4 regions of the Paenibacillus sp. FSL H7-0323 genome follow, and region 2 is predicted to be linked to each of the others. Evidence: predicted binding sites of a transcription regulator. Region 2 holds the regulator's gene; each other region holds the start of a gene.
The links. The regulator Rex, encoded in region 2, represses fermentation and respiration genes when NADH is low (regulators of the CRP and FNR family bind a similar motif). The targets are predictions, from matches to a motif close to TTGTGAAATATTTCACAA.
Positions count from the first base shown of each region.

Region 1: nadA (quinolinate synthase NadA) is a predicted target of Rex. The motif match lies at 2,399-2,416, and genes of this name have one in related genera.
Region 3: MHH89_RS11275 (polymer-forming cytoskeletal protein) is a predicted target of Rex. The motif match lies at 4,232-4,249, and genes of this name have one in related genera.
Region 4: scfA (six-cysteine ranthipeptide SCIFF) is a predicted target of Rex. The motif match lies at 1,596-1,613, and genes of this name have one in related genera.

Region 1 covers NZ_JBBODB010000001.1:4,954,841-4,960,953, forward strand. The annotation lists gene hpt (hypoxanthine phosphoribosyltransferase) at 1-63, shown strand, start outside; gene ftsH (ATP-dependent zinc metalloprotease FtsH) at 173-2,227, shown strand; gene nadA (quinolinate synthase NadA) at 2,487-3,425, shown strand; gene nadB (L-aspartate oxidase) at 3,465-5,081, shown strand; gene nadC (carboxylating nicotinate-nucleotide diphosphorylase) at 5,071-5,946, shown strand; gene MHH89_RS22405 (type III pantothenate kinase) at 5,943-6,113, shown strand, end outside.
Region 2 covers NZ_JBBODB010000001.1:2,639,916-2,646,028, forward strand. The annotation lists gene MHH89_RS12025 (hypothetical protein) at 1-521, opposite strand, end outside; gene MHH89_RS12030 (cell wall elongation regulator TseB-like domain-containing protein) at 932-1,450, opposite strand; gene MHH89_RS12035 (amidohydrolase) at 1,623-2,924, opposite strand; gene MHH89_RS12040 (redox-sensing transcriptional repressor Rex) at 2,911-3,564, opposite strand; gene dinG (ATP-dependent DNA helicase DinG) at 3,695-6,113, opposite strand, start outside.
Region 3 covers NZ_JBBODB010000001.1:2,462,107-2,468,219, forward strand. The annotation lists gene MHH89_RS11250 (LacI family DNA-binding transcriptional regulator) at 1-337, opposite strand, end outside; gene MHH89_RS11255 (DinB family protein) at 485-952, opposite strand; gene MHH89_RS11260 (LysR family transcriptional regulator) at 1,015-1,917, opposite strand; gene MHH89_RS11265 (histidine phosphatase family protein) at 2,076-2,693, shown strand; gene MHH89_RS11270 (hypothetical protein) at 2,756-3,001, opposite strand; gene MHH89_RS11275 (polymer-forming cytoskeletal protein) at 3,622-4,173, opposite strand; gene MHH89_RS11280 (LacI family DNA-binding transcriptional regulator) at 4,815-5,726, shown strand; gene MHH89_RS11285 (MFS transporter) at 5,775-6,113, shown strand, end outside.
Region 4 covers NZ_JBBODB010000001.1:5,697,012-5,703,124, forward strand. The annotation lists gene MHH89_RS25570 (histidine kinase) at 1-316, shown strand, start outside; gene MHH89_RS25575 (response regulator transcription factor) at 291-1,073, shown strand; gene scfA (six-cysteine ranthipeptide SCIFF) at 1,639-1,788, shown strand; gene scfB (thioether cross-link-forming SCIFF peptide maturase) at 1,911-3,305, shown strand; gene MHH89_RS25590 (limonene hydroxylase) at 3,853-5,418, shown strand; partial or broken gene MHH89_RS31385 (SF0329 family protein) at 5,483-5,581, shown strand; gene MHH89_RS25595 (AAA domain-containing protein) at 5,776-6,113, opposite strand, start outside.

The DNA of each region.
Region 1 (6,113 bases), 2.3 Mb from region 2:
GCCGAGCGGTATCGGAACCTCCCATATGTTGGAGTACTGAAACCTGAGATTTATTCCAATTGAACTAAGGACTGCCTCGATCATACGGATCGGATACCCACAACTTCCTTTATTTGAGGTGTCCCAAGAGGCTATGGTACAATAACTTGAGTGTTGTGAGAGGAGGTAGGGGATGAATCGGTTCATCCGGAATTCTGGTTTTTATTTGATTTTATTTTTAGTCGTGGTGGGTATTGTCCAGTTTGTGAGCAATGGAAATGAAGCCGCCGATTTCCCTAGATACGACGAGTTACGGCAGGAGATCAAGAACAACAATGTGAAGGATTTGACGGTTCAGTTTGAGGGTAATGCCTTTCTGGTCACAGGCGAGTATAGAGAGCTGCCTGCCGATACTAAATCGAAAAGCTTCTCCACATATATTCCTCCTACAGATGCCGCTATCAATGAACTGATTCAAGCCAGTGATGTTAATGGGATTGAATTAACTCAGAAGAAAATGGAAGGTACCAGCATTTGGCTGACATTCCTTTCTTCAATTATCCCGCTGGTAATTATGTTCATCTTGTTCTTCTTCCTGTTTAACCAGGCGCAAGGTGGCGGCGGTAAAGTCATGAATTTCGGCAAGAGCAAGGCTCGGTTATATAATGAAGAGAAGAAGAAAATCAGCTTTGAGGATGTTGCAGGGGCGGACGAAGAGAAGCAAGAGCTTGTCGAAGTCGTTGAGTTCCTGAAAGATCCACGCAAATTTGCAGCTGTCGGCGCACGTATTCCTAAGGGCGTATTGCTTGTAGGTCCTCCGGGAACAGGTAAAACATTGCTTGCCCGTGCGGTAGCAGGTGAAGCTGGCGTACCTTTCTTTAGTATTTCCGGTTCTGACTTTGTGGAAATGTTCGTGGGTGTCGGTGCTTCTCGGGTACGTGATTTGTTCGAGAATGCTAAGAAGAATGCTCCATGTATTATCTTCATTGATGAAATTGATGCTGTGGGTCGTCAGCGTGGTGCCGGTCTTGGTGGCGGACATGACGAGCGTGAACAGACGCTTAACCAATTGCTGGTTGAGATGGATGGATTCGGTGGTAACGAAGGCATTATTATTGTAGCGGCGACTAACCGCGCTGATATACTTGATCCGGCATTGCTTCGTCCAGGACGTTTTGACCGTCAAATTACGGTTGACCGTCCTGATGTGAAAGGCCGTGAAGCTGTACTTAAGGTTCACGCTCGTAACAAACCGCTTACGAAAGATGTAAGACTGGATGTTGTTGCTAAACGCACAACCGGATTCACAGGTGCTGATCTGGAGAATCTGCTGAATGAGGCAGCTTTGCTAGCTGCACGTCGTAACCGTAAAGATATTTCCATGATTGAAGTGGATGAAGCTATTGACCGTGTTATCGTAGGTACTGAGAAACGCAGCCGTGTGATCAGTGACCGCGAGAAACGTATTGTAGCTTATCATGAAGCAGGCCATACTATTGCTGGTTACTTCCTTGAGCACGCCGATATGGTGCATAAAGTTACTATTATCCCACGCGGACGTGCAGGCGGATATGTTATTATGCTTCCGAAGGAAGATCGGATGATCGTTACCAAGCAGGAGCTTTTGGATAAGGTTACTGGATTACTTGGTGGACGTGTTGCTGAAGAATTGTTTATTGGTGAGATCGGTACGGGTGCATACAGTGACTTCCAACAGGCTACGCGCATCGTGCGTGCCATGATTATGGAGTATGGTATGAGCGATAAGCTTGGACCTATGCAGTTCGGATCTTCTCAAGGTCAAGTATTCTTGGGTCGTGATATTGGGCATGAACAGAATTACAGTGACTCCATTGCTTATGAGATTGATCAGGAAATGCAGAACTTTATTACTTCGAGTTACGAACGTTGTAAAGATCTGTTGATCAAACACTCCAAAGAAATGCACTTGATTGCCAATACATTACTTGAGAAAGAAACACTTGAGCTTGATCAGATCACACAACTGATTGAACAAGGATTCCTTTCCGAGGATGGTAAACCAGAGGGTGGCGAAGGTGTTGCCCATGAAGTTGGCGAGCCTGTCATCGACAATATCGGTGATGTGCGAGTTCGCATTCAAGGCAAGCCTGAGGATGAACAGTCCACACTTCCTGACCTGTCGAAGGATATCCCGAATAACCCTGATTCTGAGGGTAATGACGGTTCCGGTGATGACAACAAAGGTGGGGGCACTAGCCTTACCTAATTGGGTCCACCATTCATATGATGTAAATTTATCCGGAGAACGTAACTGTTCTCCGGATTTTTTATTTTAATTTTTAAGGGATTCTATGCCTTAAAGCCTGTCCAGTTACATTGACAGAGGCTGGAACGTTGTGTACATTAGTGATTAATATTACTTACTATTTATATCAGCATGTTCATTTTTTCACCATGATGGCGCATGCCATTTGATAACATCATGTCGGCGAAAAGCCGCGAGGATTTAAGGGGGAGAACAATCGGTGGAAGCTCTGGCGCTTGAGCGCAAGCAGGAACAGAATCGAGAACTTCGTATACGTCTTGAACAGCTTAAAAAGGAACGAAACGCAATCATTTTAGCTCATTATTATCAACGTGATGAAATTCAGGAGGTTGCCGATTTCCGGGGCGACTCTTTTTTACTCGCTCAGAAGGCTGCAGAGACAGATGCAGAAGTTATTGTATTCTGCGGTGTTCATTTCATGGGGGAAAGTGCAAAAATTCTAGCCCCGAACAAAACCGTCCTTATTCCTGATGAACGTGCAGGCTGTCCAATGGCAGATATGGTCAATGTAGACGGTTTGCGTAAGCTAAAAGCTCAACATCCAAATGCTAAAGTAGTCACTTATATCAACTCGTCCGCCGAGATTAAAGCAGAAACCGATATTTGTTGTACCTCTGCTAATGCTGTGAAAGTAATCGAATCCCTTGACGCCGAAGAGATTATTTGGGTCCCAGATAAGAATCTTGGTCAATATGTACAAGATCAGACGGGCAAGAAGCTGATTATTTGGGAAGGCTATTGCAACACTCACGACATGTTGACCGTCAAAGATGTAGTAGAAATGAGAGCAAAATATCCAGATGCGGAATTTGTAGTTCATCCAGAGTGTCGTCCTGAAGTAGTCGCCATGGGTGACTATGTAGGCAGCACTACATCAATTCTGGAGTATTGCCGGAAATCGGATCGTAAGCAATTTATCGTTGGAACGGAAGATGGTACCGGATATCAGCTTCGTAAGGATAGTCCAGATAAAGAATTCCATTTTGCTACCAAATTTCTTGTTTGTCCTAATATGAAAGTTAATAATCTAAAAAAACTGGTGAAATGCCTGGAGACGATGAAGCCACAAATCTATGTACCGCCTGCTGTCGCCGACAAAGCCAGAACATCCCTAGAGCGCATGCTACAAGTCCGGTAGCATGCGCTACTCTTTCGTTGAAACAGGTGAAAAGCGGTCATGATTCCACAATATTTGGTTGATTTTGATCTTCGGGATATTCCTACGGTAAAGACAGATTGTATTGTTATTGGTTCAGGGATTGCCGGGTTATTCACAGCTATTAAAGCCAGTGAAGATCGGCGTGTCATAATGATCACAAAGAAATCAGTAATGGAAAGTAATACTCGCTATGCACAGGGGGGGATCGCAGCTGTTATAGCTGAGGATGATTCCCCTGCTTACCACCGGCAGGATACCTTAATGGCCGGAGCAGGTCTTTGCTCCTCAACAGCTGTCGATGCACTTGTTAATGAAGGGCCGGAAGGCGTTCATGAGTTAATTCGCTTAGGAACTCTGTTTGATAAGGAAGATGGGGTACTGGCTTTGACTCAGGAAGGTGCGCACAGCCACCGCCGTATTTTACATGCTAATGGGGATGCTACAGGTTATGAGATTGTTCGTGCATTGGCGGAACAGGTAGCCGAACATGAGAATATTGAGGTCTGGGATGATCATTATGTTATCGATCTCATCACTGAAGGTGGAGAATGTGTAGGCGCATTATTGCAACGGCCCGGTGGTGGAAGGTTGTTCCTGCAAGGGGATGCGACCATTCTGTGCTCTGGTGGAGCAGGACAATTATATCGATACACTACCAACCCAGAAGTAGCTACAGGAGATGGAGTAGCAATCGCCTATCGCGCTGGGGCTCATATACGAGATATGGAATTTATTCAATTTCATCCTACAGCACTTAGTTACCCGGGAGCTCCTAGATTTTTAATCTCCGAAGCTGTGCGTGGGGAAGGAGCAGTCTTGCGCAATATTAATGGAGAACGGTTCATGGAACGTTATCATGACCTGCTTGAGCTGGCTCCGCGGGATATTGTAGCACGAGCTATTGTAAGTGAAATGGAACATACTAAATCAACGTTCGTTTATTTGGATATTACACATGAATCTCCAGAGATGGTGAAGCATCGGTTTCCCACAATATATGAGACATGTATGGGCTATGGACTGGATATTACAAGTGATTGGATTCCAGTGGCTCCCGCTGCGCATTATATGATGGGGGGGATTAAGACCGATCTGAATGGAGAGAGCACCATCCCACGTCTGTTTGCTTGCGGAGAGGTTTCCTCCACAGGCCTGCATGGCGCTAACCGTTTAGCTAGTAATTCATTATCTGAGGCCATTGTATTCGGACAGCGTATTATTGATCGGATTCATGAGCTTTCCCCGCTGGACCGTGATGTTTTATCGGTTAACAGTAACGAGGGACGTGTAGATTCGCCAACTCAAGCTATTGTGGAACGTCGTTTGAAGCTACAGAAGGTAATGGTTCGATATGCCGGACTACGTCGTAACGAAGAGATGTTACTTAAAGGACTAGATGAATTAAAACGACAGCTGCCAATCTTTGGATCAGCATTGTCCAAACGTGAGGAATATGAATTTGCTAATATGCTGACCTGCTGTTTGCTTGTGACAGAGTCTGCTCTGGCACGGGAAGAGAGCCGTGGGGCGCATTACCGTGAGGATTATCCGCAGCGGGATGATGATCAGTGGCGTAAGCACCTGCTTCAAATTCGCGAACTGGGAATAGTGGAGGAATTAAGCGATGATGTTTAATGGTTACAATGAAGAGCTAGTACAATCCATCAAGGCTTGGTTGCGGGAAGATGTTGGTTCCGGAGATGTAACCACGCAGATGACGATTCCAGTGGGCCATGAGTCCAAAGGGATTATTCATGCCAAGGAAGACGGTATAATTTGTGGCATTCCAATTGCAGAGCTGGTCTTTGAAATTGTGGATCCGGCACTTAGTTTTACAGCCCTTGTCGAAGAAGGCCAAGCTGTAACTAAAGGGACAGTAATTATTGAGGTTGAGGGCAGCACACATGCGATTCTAACAGGTGAGCGGCTTGCGCTTAACTTGATGCAGCGTCTTTCGGGTGTGGCATCACGTACAGCTTCTTTCGTGCAGGTGTTGGAGGGATTACCAACTCGTCTAGTGGACACACGTAAGACAACACCAGGTCACCGGATGCTGGAGAAATATGCTGTTCGTATTGGTGGAGGCTTTAATCACCGTTTTGGGTTATATGATGCAGTTATGATCAAGGATAATCATATCAAAGGCGCAGGTGGTATTCGGCAGGCTGTAGGTCGTGCCCGGAAGAACATCCCGCATACGATGAGCATCGAAGTGGAGACCGAGAATTTAGAGCAAGTCGAAGAGGCGCTGGCAGCAGGTGCTGATATTATAATGCTCGATAACATGTCTAACAATATGATGAAGCAAGCCGTGGCTAGGATTAAATCGAAAGCTCCGCATGTTAAGACAGAGGCTTCTGGCAATGTATCGTTAGAAACCTTACGCGGGATTGCTGAAACGGGTGTGGATGTGATTTCTGTCGGGCGCCTTACGTACTCCTTCTCCAGTCTGGATATCAGTCTAGACCTTAATGCCAAGAAGGAAGGGCCTTTGTCATGATGCTTGCTGTCGATATCGGTAATACCAATATTGTTCTCGGTGTATATAGAAAACGCGAATTGCTGCATCATTTTCGGCTAAGTACTGCGCGTCAATCGACCGTGGATGAATATGGAGTAATGATACACAATCTTTTTCACATGTCAGGTGTATCTGTCAAAGACGTT
Region 2 (6,113 bases):
AATGTCGCAGGTTTACGCGGCAAAATAATAAATTTGCTTTCTTTTCCATTACTCAAGCTTACATAGACATTATTGTCATCAATTTCTGTTGAGGCTATCACATTTTTATATTGCGGATATTGCGCTTTGAGTCCATCAAGTTCTGTGGGTATAAGTGTATATTTACGGCTCTCCATGGCTTCGGCTACAGAGAACATCGCTTTATCCCAGTATTCATCCAGCAGTTCACTGGAGTTCTGTTCTACATCAAGTTTTAGTGTACGTCCATCAATCATCGATTTTCCTTCTTGGGAGACGTACTGAACCAGTTCACGTAATTTCGTGCCTGGCTGGAGATCAAGTTTCAAAGTGACCTCATTGCGGTTAATACTGATATGAGAATTATTGACGCCCTCATATTGAGATACAATCTTCTGAAGTGGTTCCTGCATTGCAAACTGACGATACAAAAAGAAGCCACCAAACAATAGAGTAGCCGACAGTAGAGACGTTATCAGCACAGGTACAAGACGTAATTTCAAGAAACGTCCTCCTCTCAAAGATGACAAAATATAAAGCTCATTATAATAATTTATAGCTACTTGAGAGCTCATCAGAGAGACTGAAGTCTCTTATTGCTGTTCTAATTACAAGTAGTAGTATATCACAGGTGTATATACTAATTTCAAAATAAATGTGAATATATTTAAAATTTAATTTTTTAAATATTTCCATCAATACCAAATAAATTCCTCACTTTCGACAAAATCGGCCTTGATTTTTAATCAATCGGCCTATTTTCGTATGTGAATTTAAGGGAATATTCGGTGATAACCACCCATTCAGTATATCACTTAGTATATCACTTTTGTACATCAAATAAATGTAAACAAGCGAACTTATAATAAGTTCGCTTGTTTACTATGCCACCCTTAATTTCCTTATGTTCAGCTTAACTTTTAGGTAAACTGTAACCTTCGCCCATTCGGGACCCATCCGAAAAGCGATAAAATTGATAATAATACCGACCGCTCTGTTTATAAAAAAGCTGCCAAGCATACTCTCCGTTATATACTCCCGGCAGCAAGCGTTCAATCGTTATGTCCGGAAGATCAGCTTTGATAATGCCGCGTATTTGGGCTTCCGAGGTTCCTTTACTTAGTTCCTCAGCAAACACTGCGTCGTCGCCTTCAGCAAATTTTCCATCTACCGTAAAGCGGACCCAGACCATAAGAGCAGTCCCGGCTTCATTTTTCCCAGTTAATACCCAGTACACTGCATTTTCATCCCAAACCGATTTTTGTGCTTTGGTTACCTGTGTTAGACCCGCTCTGGTTTTGGCAACATCCTTAGCGATATCACGCTCGTTCCATTGATCTTTCATAATATAGGCATAGAACTGGATAAGTCCAAACCCCAGGAGCAGAATCAGAACTGACCCCAGGAGGATCCATTTTTTCCTTTTCTTCAAGGTACAGCTCCCTTTCTAGTAATATATCTTTTTTGATTATATAACACACCCGCGCGTTTATCCAAAATTTCATAATTTTCTAGCTTTCCCAGCCTTAAAAATACACAAAAGGCCGCAACTTTTGCTAAAAGCAAAAAGTCGCAGCCTATTATTTATTCGTTATTCTCCAGACTTAACGCTTCAATAAACCTTCGAAGGCTTCTTGCGCTTTACGCCGGATAGCTTCCTCATCCAGGGTTAAGCATTGTCCATGCTTGATGACCTGTTTACCATTCACCCACACATGCTCAACATCCTTAGCGCTAGCAGAGTAAACTGCATGAGACAACAGATCTGTGTGTGGCAGCAAATGCGGCTGATCGATATCAACAGCAATGAAATCTGCTTTCATCCCTACAGCAAGTCTGCCTACATTATTTAAAAAGATGGACTGCGCGCCATATTCTGTAGCCATACGCAGAGCCTCTGGAGCTGGAACAGCCGTTGGATCACCGCTGACACCCTTATGAATGAGAGCTGCAAGCCGCATCTCTTCAAACATATCCAAGTTATTGTTGCTTGCCGCGCCATCCGTGCCAAGAGACACCTTCACACCAGCTTTTAGAAGATCAGTAACCCGAGCCACTCCGCTAGCCAGCTTCAAATTACTGCCCGGATTATGAGATACACCCACATTATGGCGAGCCAAGATCTCAATCTCTTCATCATTTAAATGAACACCATGTGCAACTATCGAGGGACGTGTAAACATGCCAAGCTTCTCTAAGTGAGCTACAGGACGCAACCCGTAATCCGCCACATTTTGTTCCACTTCACGTTTCGTTTCGGACATATGCGTATGCATCGGTAAATCCAGATCATGCGCTGCCTGCACAAACTTAACCAGGAAGTCCGGAGGGCAAGTATAAGGGGCGTGTGGCGAGATCATAGTAGTAATTCTACCGTCAGCCTTTCCATGCCAGTTACGGGCAAAAGAAATCGCTTCCGCAAGCTTGTGATTCTGTACATCCTCTGGACATAACCCGATCACACCACGCATCAATACGGAACGGATACCTGATAACTCAGCTACCTCGGCTACTCGGTCCATATGATCATACATATCGAGGAAGGTCGTAGTTCCACCCTTCAGCATTTCCAATACAGATAAGGAGGTTCCCCAGTATACATCATCACCGGAGAACTTTTCCTCCATTGGCCACATCTTCTCCTGAAGCCACACTTGTAGCGCTAAATCATCTCCATATCCACGCAGCAAAGACATCGCCGCATGACCATGTGTGTTTACAAGTCCAGGCATGAACAGCAGACGGCTGCCATCAACCACTTGCACTCCAGCTTCCATCTGAGGCTCTTCTTTTCCTATGTAAGTGATTAAATCATCTTCAATAGTCATATATCCACTCAGAACCGGCTCATCCGTTCCCGGAGTCAGAAAATACCCGCCCTTAATTATCGTTTTATTGTTGTTCATGTTCACTTTCTTCCTTTCCATCCCGCAAGTAATAAGCAAGACTTTGCAGATCAGTTGTAAAATCAGCTGCATGCACCCGGATATTCGGTGGTGTCTTCAGAATCACAGGGGCAAAGTTCAAAATTGCTTCAATCCCAGAAGAAATGAGGATATCTGCTACATTTTGAGCTTCTGAATCAGGTACGGTAATAATGGCAATGCGAATACCTTGCTCACGAATTGTGCTGCCTAGTTCATCCATCGGTTGCACAGTAAGGGAGTTGATCTTACGTCCAACCTTAGGAGCGTACGAATCAAATATAGCCGTAATTTTCATAGTATCTTTGAGATATGCATTGTAATTAGACAAGGCATGTCCGAGATTACCTGCTCCAACTAAAGCTACATTAAGCTGTTGATCCAGCTTCAGGATATGACGGATTTTCTCAATAAGATACGTTACATCATAGCCGATACCTTTTCTGCCGAAGTCACCAAAATATGCTAAATCCTTACGAATCTGTGCGGGATTAAGATCAAGCTTTTGTCCAAGTTCCTGAGAGGAAACTGTTAATATTTCGCGATTCTGGAGATCATTCAAAAAACGCAAGTACACAGGTAGTCTGCGAACAACGGCTTCTGATATTTTATCCGATTTCATATTTTTCCTCCTAAAAATAGTAATGTTCTTGTGAAAATCCATATTCAAACGTCTACCTCTCCTTATTAAGGACGGTACTGTAACACACCGCCCTTAAGGATAAGGAGGAGCTAAACTGAAGACGAGCGTTTTAAGAAGCGCCGCCATCCTCTAGCCATTCCGCTATGCGAGGGACCATTTGATCAGTAAGCATATGCTCCATTTTGGGACCAGGCAATGAATAAAGGAAATACTTCCCGTAATGAGATTCAATAACCCTTGTATCATAAACAATAACTATTCCGCGATCCTGCGCCGTGCGAACCAGTCTTCCGAATCCCTGCTTAAAACGAATAACCGCTTGAGGAACAGATAATTTCATGAACGGATTCTTCTTCTGGGCCTGCAATAACTCCGACTTCGCTTCCGCCAACGGGTGATTCGGTGGTTGAAACGGAAGTCTCACGATGGCCAGGCAAGTCAGTGCTTCACCTGGAATATCTACACCTTCCCAGAAGCTGCTCGTCCCCAGCAATACGGATGCTGCACTGTCCTGAAAGCGGCGGATCAGCTTGCTCCGGCTGCCACCTTCCACGCCTTGACCAAGCACCGTAATCTCTTGTGAGGCCAAAGCCTCTTTAAGCGGATCATATACCTGACGCAGCATTTTATAAGAAGTAAACAGAACCAGCATCCGCCCACGTGTTGTTTTAGCAGCTTCCGATAATGACTGTACGAGTGTATCGACAAATCGAGCATCGCCCACACTGCCCTTCACACTAGGAAAATCACGCGGTATAACTAACAGTGCCTGCTCGCGATACTTAAAGGGAGAAGGAAGAAGTGAGGTCATTAGACGTCCTTCTTCCGCAGCTTCGTTAAGTCCGAGATTATCAATCATAAATTGAAAAGACTTATCTACAGACAGCGTCGCCGAGGTAAGCACGATGCTTTTTTTCTTATCGAAGAACAACTCTTTAAGCTGGCTGCTAACATCCACAGGGACGGCATACATCTGCAGTGATTTGCTGCGGTAATTTCCATTTGCCTCCAGCCAATATACTACATTATCGTCATTCAGCCCCATAAAGAATCTTACTTGCTCACGGATGGAAGCCAAATCCTTAAATAAACCGCTAATATCAGTAACAAGACTGTCTGCTGAGGATTGGCTTTCCTGGTCGCGCATCTCGTTAAGCATTTTATCACCCTTACGGATGATGTCGCTTAACGTCAGATTCATAGTGTTCTCTAGTGCAACCAATTCATCCCAATCCTTCGGCTTACGGGCGGGAATCAACCGCATAACCAGTTGTCCCGCTTCCCCTGCCCCTGCATCACTGCGTTCCGGCAAAAGGCTGAACAGCTTGTCGCTGAGTGCATCCCAGGTTTCTTTGACGGTAAGCAGATCCGGGTAGATCCGATCGATGACTCCGCTCCATTCTGAAGCCTCTTCACTGCCTGACGACTGTAATATCTGACGCAGAGCAGGAAGCTGTCCGTTTCGGCTATCTTTATACAGTCGCGATAATGTGTGTGCCACAGTGAAATGCTTCATATGCATGCCAAGATGTTTACCAGCCACATCTTCTAAATGATGTGCTTCATCAATGACAAGATGCTCGTAAGCCGGAAGCAGCTGGTGCCCAGCCTTAACATCTGCGAATAGCTTGGAGTGGTTCGTAATAACCACGTCAGCAATCCCAGCTTCATGCTTGGCCCTATGATAATAACATTTGCGGAACCAAGGACAAGAACGGCCCAGACAGGAATCGGTATCGCTTGCCACCGTCTCCCAGAAGTCACCGCCCCGGCCGCTTAAATTCAGCTCTTCATCATCCCCTGATTCACTTTGAGTGAGCCATACAATCATCTGAGCGGCAGTAAGCGCATCTTCCCTTGGGCTTATAAAGTCCTTTTTATTAATTTTATGCTCAAACTTACGCAGACACAAATAATGCCCTCTTCCCTTAAAAATAGCAGCTTTAAACGGAAAAGGAACTACCTGCGTTAACAAAGGGATATCCCGCTCGCGCAATTGGTCCTGCAGATTAATGGTATGAGTGCTGACCATGACTTTTTCATTGGTGCGAACGCTTTGATAAATGGCAGGCAACAAATAACCGAGCGATTTACCGGTTCCTGTGCCCGCTTCGATCAGTAGGTGTTTGTCTTCGGCAAGTGCCGTCATCACCTCATTGATCATAATATCCTGAGCTTCCCGGCTTTCATACTGCGGTAATGTGTCTTTAAGTCGTTTGGTTACTTCGTCCATATAATCAGTAAAAGATAAATTCGCTAGCGGATTCTCAGCATGCTCATCTCTAGGTGGCGCTAACTCCGTCCAATCTCCTACTGCAAGCGCTAATTGACGATAGAAAGTCAGATCACCTTCGGGCTGTAGCGTTTCCGCTTCCCGCTCTCGCAGCAGACCATCAAAGTACCAGCCCAGATCACTATCCTCTTCGGTAAACAGCTCACAGAGTCTCTGGATCGTAAGCAGCGGCAGCTCGTAGAGCTCCTCCAGACATTTCAGCAGCACTAAAGCAGTCGCAAGTGCATCACTATCT
Region 3 (6,113 bases), 180 kb from region 2:
GGATAAAGGTTTGAATATAATCCATCTCTTTGTCCTCGTTCTCATCACTATTGCCAAAGATGATCCGATAACCTTGCTCCTGCATCCGATCCTCTATCCCCCGCGCTAACTGCGGGAAGAACGGGTTAGTAATATCAGGCAAGAGCAGCCCGATTAATTTAGATTTCCGCTTGTATAATGATCTTGCAACCTCATTAGGGGTATAATTCATTTCTTTGATCGCTGCCTCAACCTTTTTGCGAGTATCGATATTCACATATCCAGATTCATTTATAACCCGTGAGACTGTTGCTACCGAAACTCCAGCTATTTTTGCGACATCTTTGATCGTCATCATTCTTTCATTCATCCCCCAATGTGTAACCGGTTACATGTATTACATAAATTAGATTATCACATAACCTTTTCATTTACAAATCTTTTTTTCGATCATAAAGCTAACAAAAGATACCAACTATATATCGATATCTTTTGTTATTTGAATTTATTTATCTGCAAAGCGATTTAATAATTTTATTGTATTGAAATGCATACCTTCATGGTAAAGTGTGAAATTTATGAATTCACCGATTGAATTTAAGGTTAATCCACTTCCTGTTGTAAGAGGGGTTACTTGCTCACTTAAGCGATTGTGAAAAGCTTCCTGGATCCGTTTGGGTTGCTCCGTAAGCATCTCAAGTAAAACTTCAAGCGTTGGCGGTTCCTCATTCCACTCGGCTGGTTTAGTCCCTTTCGCAAATAAGCGTTCAAAGCTTGCCGGCAATTGCATAAGCTCCCGAGCAGAATGAAAGGCAAACTTCTCTTGCACCAAATAAATATGTCCCAAATTCCATCGGATATTGTTATTAAACCCTTCTGGAATGCTATTCAAAGTTCCCTCAGATAGTCCCTCGACAGCACGCACAGTAACACTTCGCACAAACTTGATTTGTTTGAATACAATTTGATCCATTATGACCCCTCCTAATATTTTCATCCATAGTTTACCATGAGATTATCTTTAATTTCCTAAAATTATTTTATACTTAATTGTTTCATAACGAGCGTAATAAACGACTGCATATAACTTTCTTGAAGTTCCTTCTTTCTGTAGCCCATCCATATCGAATGCTTGGAGACTACATTTTCTACTGCTATTTTAGCTAATGTTCCCTGATCAAGATAAGGTTTCGCCAACAAAGCGGATACATAACTAATTCCATAACCGGCAATGACAGCTTGAATAACTTCATTCACTCCATTAAATTGAAGCCCAATCGTTGGCTGCTGTACACTTCTTTCTTCACACAACCGGACAAGCCGCTCTCTGGCTGCACTGCCCTCTTCCCTCATAATAAATGCTTCAGACATTACTTCTTCAAAGCTAGCCTGCTGATTGGCAATAGGGTGATGGGAAGAAACCACGAATACATACTCGTCCCTATATAACTCCCGATGTTCGAACACTCCTGTATTATGCGAAGGAAACTCCATATCACTGTAAATCGCCACGTCTGCTTCAAAATTATTTAATTTTTCCATGACACCATGAGAATTAGTAGTAGTGATCTGAATGTTAACTTCCGGAAAAGATTGTTTGAATAATGACGCCCACCGGGGAATGAGGATGCTTGTCGCTAAATAATTACCTGCAATCCGCAGATTCCCCTCAGGAAATTTGTGATAGTCTTCAATGATTTGCTGGACTTGATCACCCATGGCAAAAAACTTTTCAAGAGGTTCGATTAACCTTTTTCCTAAAGGGGTGAGCACCATCCTCTTTCCTTTAATTTCAAATAATAAAATATGATTCTCCCGTTCAAACTTACGGATTTGCGCTGATATAGCGGGTTGACTGATATGCAAACGTTCAGAGGCTTTGGTCACACTACCTGTGATCGCAACGTAATAAAACAATTTTAATACATGATAGTTCATCGTCAACTCTTCCTCACTTCATAAAATAATATCTGTATTCGCCGCTTATCCTCAGCCATTTTACTATAACTATACATTATGGATGTTAACTATTATATATTGTTTATTTATATTTATTTATCTTATACTTACAACTATTCATAAGGGAGGTCTCGTTAATGACAAAAACAGTATTATACTTAACCCGCCACGGGCAAACAGAATGGAATTTACAAAAACGAATGCAAGGGCATCAAAATTCTGCGCTTACAGCCTTGGGCGAACAGCAGGCGGAATGGTTAAGAGATCGTTTGGAAGTAGAAAACTTAGGCGCAATTTATTCTAGTACTAGTCCAAGAGCATTGCATACTGCGCAGATTTTACGGGGAAAGCGGAGTTTACCTATTTATCAGCAAGTTTCTTTAATGGAAATTAACATGGGGAGCTGGGAAGGAATGAATACGGATCAGATACAACTAGAATCCCCTTTACAATATTCCCATTTTTTCACCAGACCGGATCTATATATTCCTCTAACCTCAGGTGAAACTTACAAGCAGCTTGAACAAAGAGTAGTGCCGACAATGGAGCGTATCATAAACGATAACGTAGGGCTAGAAGTGCTCATCGTCACACATCGGATGACTTTAAAAGTCATTATGGCTTATTTTCTCAATAAATCATTGCAGGAAATTGGAGAGTTACCGGATATTCTCTCTACAGCATTATGTAAAGTAACCCTAACTGATAACAATACAACCATCGATCTGTATGGAGATACTTCACATTATCAATGACTATGGGTCAAAAAATAAAAAGGTAACTCCGATTAACGGGGCTACCTTTATAGGGTTCAACATTAAATATCCACACTTTTGATTATAAAACTGCGGACCTTCATCCATTTGCCTGAAATGAATTCATCAATCGTTTTCGTCTTTGGTCTAACGCAAAAGCGATGTTTTGCCCCTTTATCAAAGCCCACAGCTTCAAAAATTAAGCTATCCCCTATTTGCTCCTTGAAGAACACCTGCTTTAATCCCAACCTATTTAACATTTCAAGCTTTACGCTCTCAATATATGTGCGCGAATACTCCTTAGACATATGTGTTCCTCCTAGTAGTGGTAGTAATATTATAAGTCAATATGAAGAAAATCAACAATAGTTCATATATTCATCCACAAAAAACAACCAGGCAGCGATTCTCCGTTGGAGGTTCACTGCCTGGTGTTTTGGGTCTGCGGTGGTTTGCTTGAGTAGGTTACGAGCTAAGCTTAATCATTTGTAGCTTTCGGATACCCACTCCGTTGTAACGCACTATCTTGTTGAAATTTGTAAGATAACTGCATTCTATACACTTATTCCATATCCACAAGGGCTAATTCTAACTTTAAGTGTATTCTATACAATTAAAAACTAGAGAAATAGCCTGTAGAGTATTAAATCAAGAAAATAGATGTACTAAATACAGCTATTTTCATTGGCCGAGCATTTTGAGCATACTAGTTGTACAAAATACAGTTAAAACCATCTACTGTACACTTCAATACTCCATTACTTGTTACTTCAAAGCTTCCGTCGGCTCTCATATGGTAACTAGATGGGGAGTAGTCCATTATGAGTTTGCCCATTCATACTGATTCCTTTTTCCTGAACCTATCCGAATAATTCTATCTATTTAGTCCTTCAACTTCTACATCTAACTAATCGAAAACATCACTAACTTATTTAACTTCAGTTGCCCCAGTTACTTTACCTTCAATCCCTGCAGTTGCTTTCACATCTTCGTTTGCGAAGTAAAGATTGCCATCAATAGTCGAGGTTTCATGCAGATTAAATCCGTTCGCTTCTACATAAACATCACCTTTAATGGTTCCGCCTTGAACTCGTAAATTTTCACTTTGTACAGTTAACTTAGGTACAGTGAGTGTGTAATTGGCAGTAACTTTGTGATCAGCGTCTTGGGCATAAAGAGCAATCTTACGGTAGATGTCGCCGTCTGCGGCCCCTTTATCATGGAATTCGCCTTCAACAACAACATCTTGGGCAATCGTCACATCATTTAGGATGGCAATAATCCAATTTCCATCTTTACTTACAGCCTTGGTAAACGCATCTGCTTGATTTACGATTGAAGCTGTAGTAACTGCATCCGTTTGCTCTGTAGTTGGAGCCGTAGTAGCCGCCGAATTAGTCGCATTATTATTATTCGCACCACAACCAGACAAGACTGCAACCGAGACGCCTGCTACTAACATCATTTTAAATAACTTCATTTGAAATCCCCCTTGTTTTTGATTATAAATTAATTATATATTAAAAATTTTAATAAACAGGTGAAAATTTTCACAATATTGTGTCGTTATCTGAAGCGGTTTCACAAAGATCACTAATCTCCATACGGAATCGTATCCATAAGTAACACCTCAGCTCGCTGCCCGTTTTAAGTTCATAGATCTTAATACTTATTTACCCAAATTTTAAGAAAGGTCACAAAGGTGATTAATTCCACACAAAAAGGACACTCCCAACAACTGCGGAAGTATCCTCATAGTCTTTATTACTATAAATCTTTAGATTAGATATTCTCTTGAAAAAGATATGGAACCATCATACTCTACACTTACTTTTTTAATGTTAGGATTATGCAAAACTCCAGCATAAAAATAATACAGCGGAAGGATGACCATTGGGTTAATAAGCATTTTTTCAGCTTTTGCATAAAGCTTGTTTCGTATAATTTAGCTTAAGACGATTATCAAGCAGATCTTCCCAGAGTTGAATCTCAAGGGCTACATTCTTCCATTTCTAGCTACTTAACAGGGTCATCTGACTGCTCTCTCACCCCCCATTGACGCTTTAGAATCAGAATGTTAATCTTTAGAAAATATCACAAGGATAAGGGAGCTATTTACTGGTGAAAAAGACAACCATGAAGGACATCGCACTTCGTGCCAATGTCTCCGTCGCAACAGTGAGCTATGTTCTGAATCGTGTCGGCAACCAAACCATTCCTGAGAAAACGCGCCAGCAGATTCTTCAGCTTGCCGAGGAACTGCATTACATACCAAATCTGGCAGCACGTTCACTTGCGAATCAGAAAACAGGATTGGTCGGTGTGCTTGTTAACACAGCAGCCCATACCCCACACTGGAAGCTCCATGCCCAGTTCTCATTTATACATGCCTTGGAACAACGGTTAACAAATGCTGGTTACCATACGCTGCTATATTCACTTGATGTTGACCAGCCTTCTTTGGATATTATCGTAGAAAGAAAGCTGGAGGCTGTATTTCTGATCGATGTGCGCGAGGAAGCCTTTTATTCGATCTCCAAGCATTTTGTAGAAGGAATTCCTTTGATTCTGATCGACAGCATGATTGAAGATAAACTCTTTAAGCAGGTCCTTTTCAACTATCGAGCAGCTCTGCAAAAGGTAAAACCACAGGACCTTTCACAGGTATGTTTAATTATGGAGAGCTTCAATAACTCTTTCCTCACCCGCTTTATTCAGGACAGTCTTCCATTACCTCAAGAAGCGATATTCACCGTTGTCAATTTGGAGGAATTAAATACATTCTTACAGGAGGGGGGCTATAAAGAGGCCATTGTCATTAATGAGTTTATTGGAAGTTACGTTGAAAAAAACGGGAGGTTCGAACAACTCTCTGTTCTTTGCACCTGCAATTGTCCGGAAATATTAGGAGATGACGTTCATAAATTCATTTTCACAGGGGATAAAGCGGCTACTGCATTTGAACTCATGAACAAATTATTGCATCATTCTGACTACTCCGCACAAGAAAATAATTGTTATTTTGTAGAATAATTTTTTTGGCCATTCGCTTAAGCGTTTAAGTTGAAAGGAGCATAACTTATGCCTGGTCCTGTATTAGTGAAACAAGTTCCCTCTGCTGTTCAAGCTCATCCCTCTCTTTGGGGAAATTGGAGATTCCTGCTTCTACTCAGTTCGTACTCCATTTCCTTGTTCGGTAACACTTTTCATAGTATTGCTTTAAGTTTATGGGTACTGCAAACGACCGGCAGCGCCAAAATGATTGCCATCATCACGATAATCAATTTATTGCTTAGTTCTTTGCTCGGATCGATAGGGGGAACTTTTGCGGATAGGGTCAATCGTCGAACCCTCATGCTGATCACAGATCTGATAAGTTGCGGACTCGTAGTGACACTAGCTTTAGCCATTTCCCTGCCC
Region 4 (6,113 bases), 3.1 Mb from region 2:
ACTTGGGGATCAAAAGTGCAAAATTTCGATTACAGCATATCAACAGGCCGATGATTTGGTCATTAAGGTTGAAAATAATGGGGTTATGATTCCGGAAGAGAAGCTTGAGCAGATAAATCAAGCCCTTCTTGATGATGCATATGATCGTTCTGCCACAGGCTTTGGGCTATACAGTGTAAACCATCGCATTCGACTAGCTTACGGGGTGCCATATGGCCTTGCAGTGAAGAGCGAAGATGGGATTACCGTTATGGTCATTCGAATACCTTTGGACGGGGAGTGGAATGAAGATGTGGAAGATTGTCATCGTCGATGATGAAACGATCATTCGCAAAGGCTTGCGACAATACATTGAGGAGAGTCCGTATCTTTTTGAGGTTGCAGGAGAAGCGAAAAGTGCAAACGAAGCATTGAATATGGTGGAGGAAGCCCCACCACATGTATGTCTTGTGGACATCAACATGCCGAATATGAATGGGCTCGATCTGATGAATATATTGCGCGAACGCTGCCCGTCGGTTCTGGTTGTCATCATCAGCGGGTACGATAACTTTGAATATGCGCGTCAAGCCGTGCAACTGCAAGCATTCGATTATGTATTGAAACCTGTGCCGAAGAGTGATCTGAACAAGCTGCTTCATCGGATCGATGAGCATCTTCAGGTAAAATATCCTTTGCATTCACATGAAGACAGGGTGGATAAGGAGCGGGAGCTTCCCGGGTATACAGGGGATGGAACAGTGCTTATCCAAAAAGTGACCGAGTATATTGACAGTCATTATCAGGATCCGGAGCTGTCTATTACTCGAGTAGCAGCACTATTTCATATCAACCAAACCTATCTTAGTAAGCGTATGAAGCAAGAAATCGGTGCTTCATTCCTTGACTATGTCACCGAGCTTCGGATATCGAAGGCGAAGGAGATTCTGGATGACGTAATGCCGAATATCAAAATCGGGGATCTGGCCGTGAAGGTAGGGTATAAGAGCCAGTACTATTTTAGTCGTGTGTTTAAAAATAGAGTCGGCTCAAGCCCCTTAGAGTACAAAAAGCATCCGTTCGGTTATGGATAGGAGGGCCATTCTCGTCCCTCTGCAGCACGCCATAGATGTTATGCTCGGAGTTGCCTTCTATCAAAACGGTTGGGTTTTAAACATGAGCGAGAAGATGAAGTTAAAGCATCCAATAGTGAAATATTTTTATGAACTAAGGCGTCAAGAGCAGATAAACTGTCTGGAAGTGTCTTAGGGCTCCTCATATAAGTTTGTTCACATTGTCCACCCACGCATGTGGAGAGTGTCGCTCTACTGGTAAGGAAGGATACAGTGCTATGAAATCCTTATATTTATTGGACTTTACGGACAAGTATGAGAAAAAATGTTGTTAAAGAGATGGCATCATTGCCGTCTCTTTTTTGTTTCACTTTTTTAGCATTGCTCTGACTCTGGTTCCCGCTGCCGCATCCTACGATCACAAGCATGAAAGACTGCACGAAAATTAGTGTTGATGCTTATGTTTAACCCCTCTCTGCTCTGCTAGGTGACAGGCATCATAGACGTACCTGCGTGATGTTGCTACGATGTTCCATGGAAATTAAGTGAAAGTGATCACAAGAAATTACAGAAGGAGTCATTTATCGTGAAAAGAATCGTAACCCTAAGCACCCGCAAACTGATGGATACCGCAAAACACGGCGGATGCGGCGCATGCCAGACCTCTTGCCAGTCCGCTTGTAAAACTTCCTGCGGCGTTGCAAACCAGAAGTGTGAAAATGCAATGAACAGATAGGATTCGGAATTTTACCGCCCATTGCTCTGCTGATGGGCGGCTATTTTTAAGAAATGGATACTATCCCTAAAGGATGGCGAAGCCGTTTCTACTTGTGTGCAAAAGGAGCTTGATTAGTAAGTATGATTCATCAATATAAACTAAACGGATACAATATCGTGCTCGATACCTATAGTGGCTCGGTGCATGTTGTTGATGACCTAGCATATGAAATTATAGCGGATTATGAGAAAACTTCTGTCGATCAAATCGTGACAACAATGTTGGATAAATATAAAGATGATTCCAGCATTTCCGAGAGCGACATTCGAGAAACCATCGTGGATATCGAGGCGCTTATAAATGATGGACAGCTTTTTACAAAAGATGAGTATGAGAACCTCTCGCTCGATTTAAAAAAACGAAAAACTTATGTCAAGGCACTCTGCCTCAATGTTGCGCATACCTGTAATTTGTCATGTGACTATTGCTTCGCTAGTCAGGGGAAATACAACGGAGATCGAGCAATCATGAGCTATGAGGTTGGACAAAAAGCTATCGATTATCTGCTTGAAAACTCAGGTCATCATCGAAACCTGGACATTGACTTTTTCGGCGGGGAACCACTTTTAGCCTGGAAAGTGGTTAAACAGATCGTAGCTTATGCAAGAAGCAAAGAACAAGAATACAAAAAGAAGTTCCGCTTCACCTTCACGACGAACGGGATGTTGCTGAACGATGAGGTCACTGAGTTTTTAAATCAGGAAATGTACAATGTCGTATTAAGCCTGGATGGAAGAAAAGAGGTTCATGACCGGCTTCGCCAAACGGTTAACGGAAAAGGCAGCTATGATCATATTCTTCCGAAGTTTCAGGAATTCGTTCGTAAGCGCGGAGACCAAGAGTACTATGTACGAGGAACCTATACGCGTAATAATGTCGATTTCACCAACGATATATTTCATATCGCAGACCTTGGTTTTGACAAGATCTCGATGGAACCAGTCATCTGTGATCCAAAGGAACCTTATGCACTTACCGAGGAGGACCTGCCGGAGATCTACAACCAGTACGAAATTCTCGCCAAGGAAATGATTGGACGTGATGAGCAGGGCAAGGGGGTTACCTTTTATCACTACATGCTTGACCTCTCGGAAGGACCTTGCATCCAGAAGAGAATTACTGGCTGTGGTTCAGGAACCGAATATCTTGCTGTCACCCCCTGGGGAGAGCTTTTTCCTTGTCACCAGTTCGTCGGGGATGAAGAATACAGCATGGGAAACCTCTGGGATGGCATCACAAAACCTGAGCTGCAATGTCAATTCCAAGAGAGCAACTGCTACTCGAAGCCGGAATGCAAGGACTGCTGGGCTAAACTCTACTGCAGCGGTGGTTGTCCTGCCAATGCACTGCACGCGACGGGTTCCCTGGTCGGAACCTATGATTTCAGCTGTGACGTCTTCCGCAAAAGAGTCGAATGTTCCATGATGGTGAAGGTGGATGAATCTATTAGAGCGATGGAAGAGCAATCTAGCTAGTTAACGTAACGGATGAATAAACTATAACCGAGAAATAGACACTTTTAAATAAAGTGCCTTTCTCGGTTTTTGTATGAATTTAGAGAAGGAGGACCGTAAAACAAGAAAGGGATCGGTTTCTGTAAAGGGCAGATCACTAATCGTTTTTTAATCTGAATCTATGGAATAAATTCTGTGCGTTGCTCGATAAATTTGGAAGCAAGGAGCAGGGCGGGGCTAAAGAAGTGAAGAGATTGAGGATCGGATGTATGGAGAAGGGGCAAACCCGGAGCCAACAAGCCTGTCCTCTGTTTTGTTATAGAAAGTGGAATTACATGTCCCAGAGCAAATTGAAGCAATAACTGGAGGGGGTTCTCAGTCATGCGCTAGAGGGAATTGGATAAAATGTGAAAAATATATGCCCAGTTGTAATACTTTCACCATGTTCATTACTCCCAAAATAAGCAAATATAGATACAGAAGCTGATACGATAATGCAGCCGTTTAAAAAATCATCGAGCTGTTCTGATTGTTATTGAAGGAATTATAGGAAGAGGTGTTGTGAACGATGGTTATTTTCTTCGATAGAGCTAAACGGCCGCTTTGGGAGGGCAGGCCCTCCATTTACTCCCATATTCAGGTACAAGGAGAATCCGTGGACGGATCGCTGCCGGATGACGAAGAATTCTGGTCCGGTGATAAACTCAGATGGGTAGCGGGCGGTTTGGATGGAGCTTTTGGACATCATGCCGGACCTGCTAAGATGACGGATGAGGCAAGAGAGCTGGTTCGCCTGCTGGCGAAGCAATCCAGAAAGCCTAAGAATTCAACAAGAAAAGCCCTATATGCTAAGCTTGTGAAGACAGATATAGGAGGAATGATGGATGTCGTTCTGGATGAGGTACGCAAGCAGCCCGGGATACAGCCGGACTCCGTATTCCATGAAGCGAAATGGTTAGCGGAGAATGCGGCGCACCGAAATGTCGTCAAATTCGGGATTGCCTTACTGGGCCTTTTTCAAAACGAGCAAGTTAAGGATTTGCTTCTAACGTTGGGGAGACATGAGGAATTTACGCTTTATGCCGTGGTTGCGATTCATAATGGAATGGAAGACAGCAATCAAGTTCTATTTGAATTGGCTCAACAGGTTCATGGATGGGGGAAAATACATATCGTCGAGAGACTTGACCCTGCTAGTCAGGAGATAAAAGATTGGCTGCTGCGGCAAGGATGCCACAACAACGTCATGAACGAATATTTAGCCTGTATTTGTGCTAGAAATGGTGGCTTGAGGGAGGCACTTTCTGCTGACCAGGTAGATAGTGCATTATTGGATGGGGCAGCCGATATCATTGAAGCGCTATTGAATGGCGGGCCTGCTGAGGACATGGATGATTATGAGCATGCTCCACAGGTGTTATTTGATTACGTGAGGCTCACTGGGAAGATAGGAGGAACTGCAAAGCATCTGTCAGCTATATTTAGCATTTACGATTTCCTGGCTGAGGATGAGGAGAAATGGACCGAACGGATGTCTGCGGGCTGGAGCGAGCAGTTAAGAAGCGATATCAGCGATGCTTGCCAATCGATTATGGCTAACATCAAGTGGATGAGTATCGTTATGGATGCTGTTAACAGCGGTGATTCGCCGGACCGTTACTATGGCGTAGCTTGTGCTGAAAAGCTTGGCATTGATATTTGGGACACTCTCTACAATCAGCTTGCAGCCAACCCGCTACAGGATTTCTATTACTATCAGCTCATGAAATCGAATGATCCAAACCGAATTCATAAGTTCGTTCAATTCGCCATCGAACACCTTCCTTTGCAACAAATCGCAACTGGACCAGGGAATGAGATGGGATTCGGCGAAGAATATGCAGCACATAGGAAATTGGGAGCTATCTTGCAGAGCCTGGACCGGTTCGAGGGGATAGGGGCAGAGTTGATCCTCACTGGCCTGAATAGTCCAGTGACCTCCAACCGGAACATAGCGATTAAGACATTGGAGAGCTGGGACGTTTCATCATGGGGGGAGAAGCTGGTTCACGCAGTCTCTAATTTATCAGTAGTCGAGCCTGACGACTCGGTAAAAGAACGGCTAGACCAACTCCGTGAGGCAAAGGGGTTGTAAGTATGAGGAATATTCATGATGGAGGAGCTGAATGGTTGTATGGCTTATATAAAAAGAACGTACTATTGTATTGAATATTCTGGCTTTGGTGGACAGAAGAGTTGGTGAGAAGCGGTTTTTGAGCATGGCTGAGAAGATAGTGTTGAAGCAACCGGTTGTGTGATGTTTTTATGAGTTGCGGGGTGGGACGTTAAGCAATAAGAGTGAAGTTAAGGACGTGGTATGCTTTCACGCCCTTTTTATTTTAGAGTGAGTATGTTAAACGAAATTGAATAGACGATGTGTTTTTCTTATTTTCGGTAATACAACTTTAACCTACTGTGGAATTCAGATTAAATTAAACACAAGGCGATTATGTCAGCCAATAGATTGTAAATACCCCTTTAGTTCCTCCCATCCCCCGGTTTCATCATTAGATTTGATGCGGATCAACTTGAATTCAGTGTATGAACATAAATCATCTTTCATTTTGTCATTCAAAATTGTTTTTGGATCCCGGCGATGATAACTTCCGTCGTATTCAATAGAGCAGAGCGGCTGCAAAGATTCCCTTTCGTAAATAACAAAGTCCATGTGACTCGAAAAGTAGAAGTTTTTTAAAGAATAGTCTAATGGTAGATTGATTGATAATACATCTTTTATGGGGACTTTAGGAAAGACAAGCAAAGGCATACCGCCAAGGAATATTAGCAGTT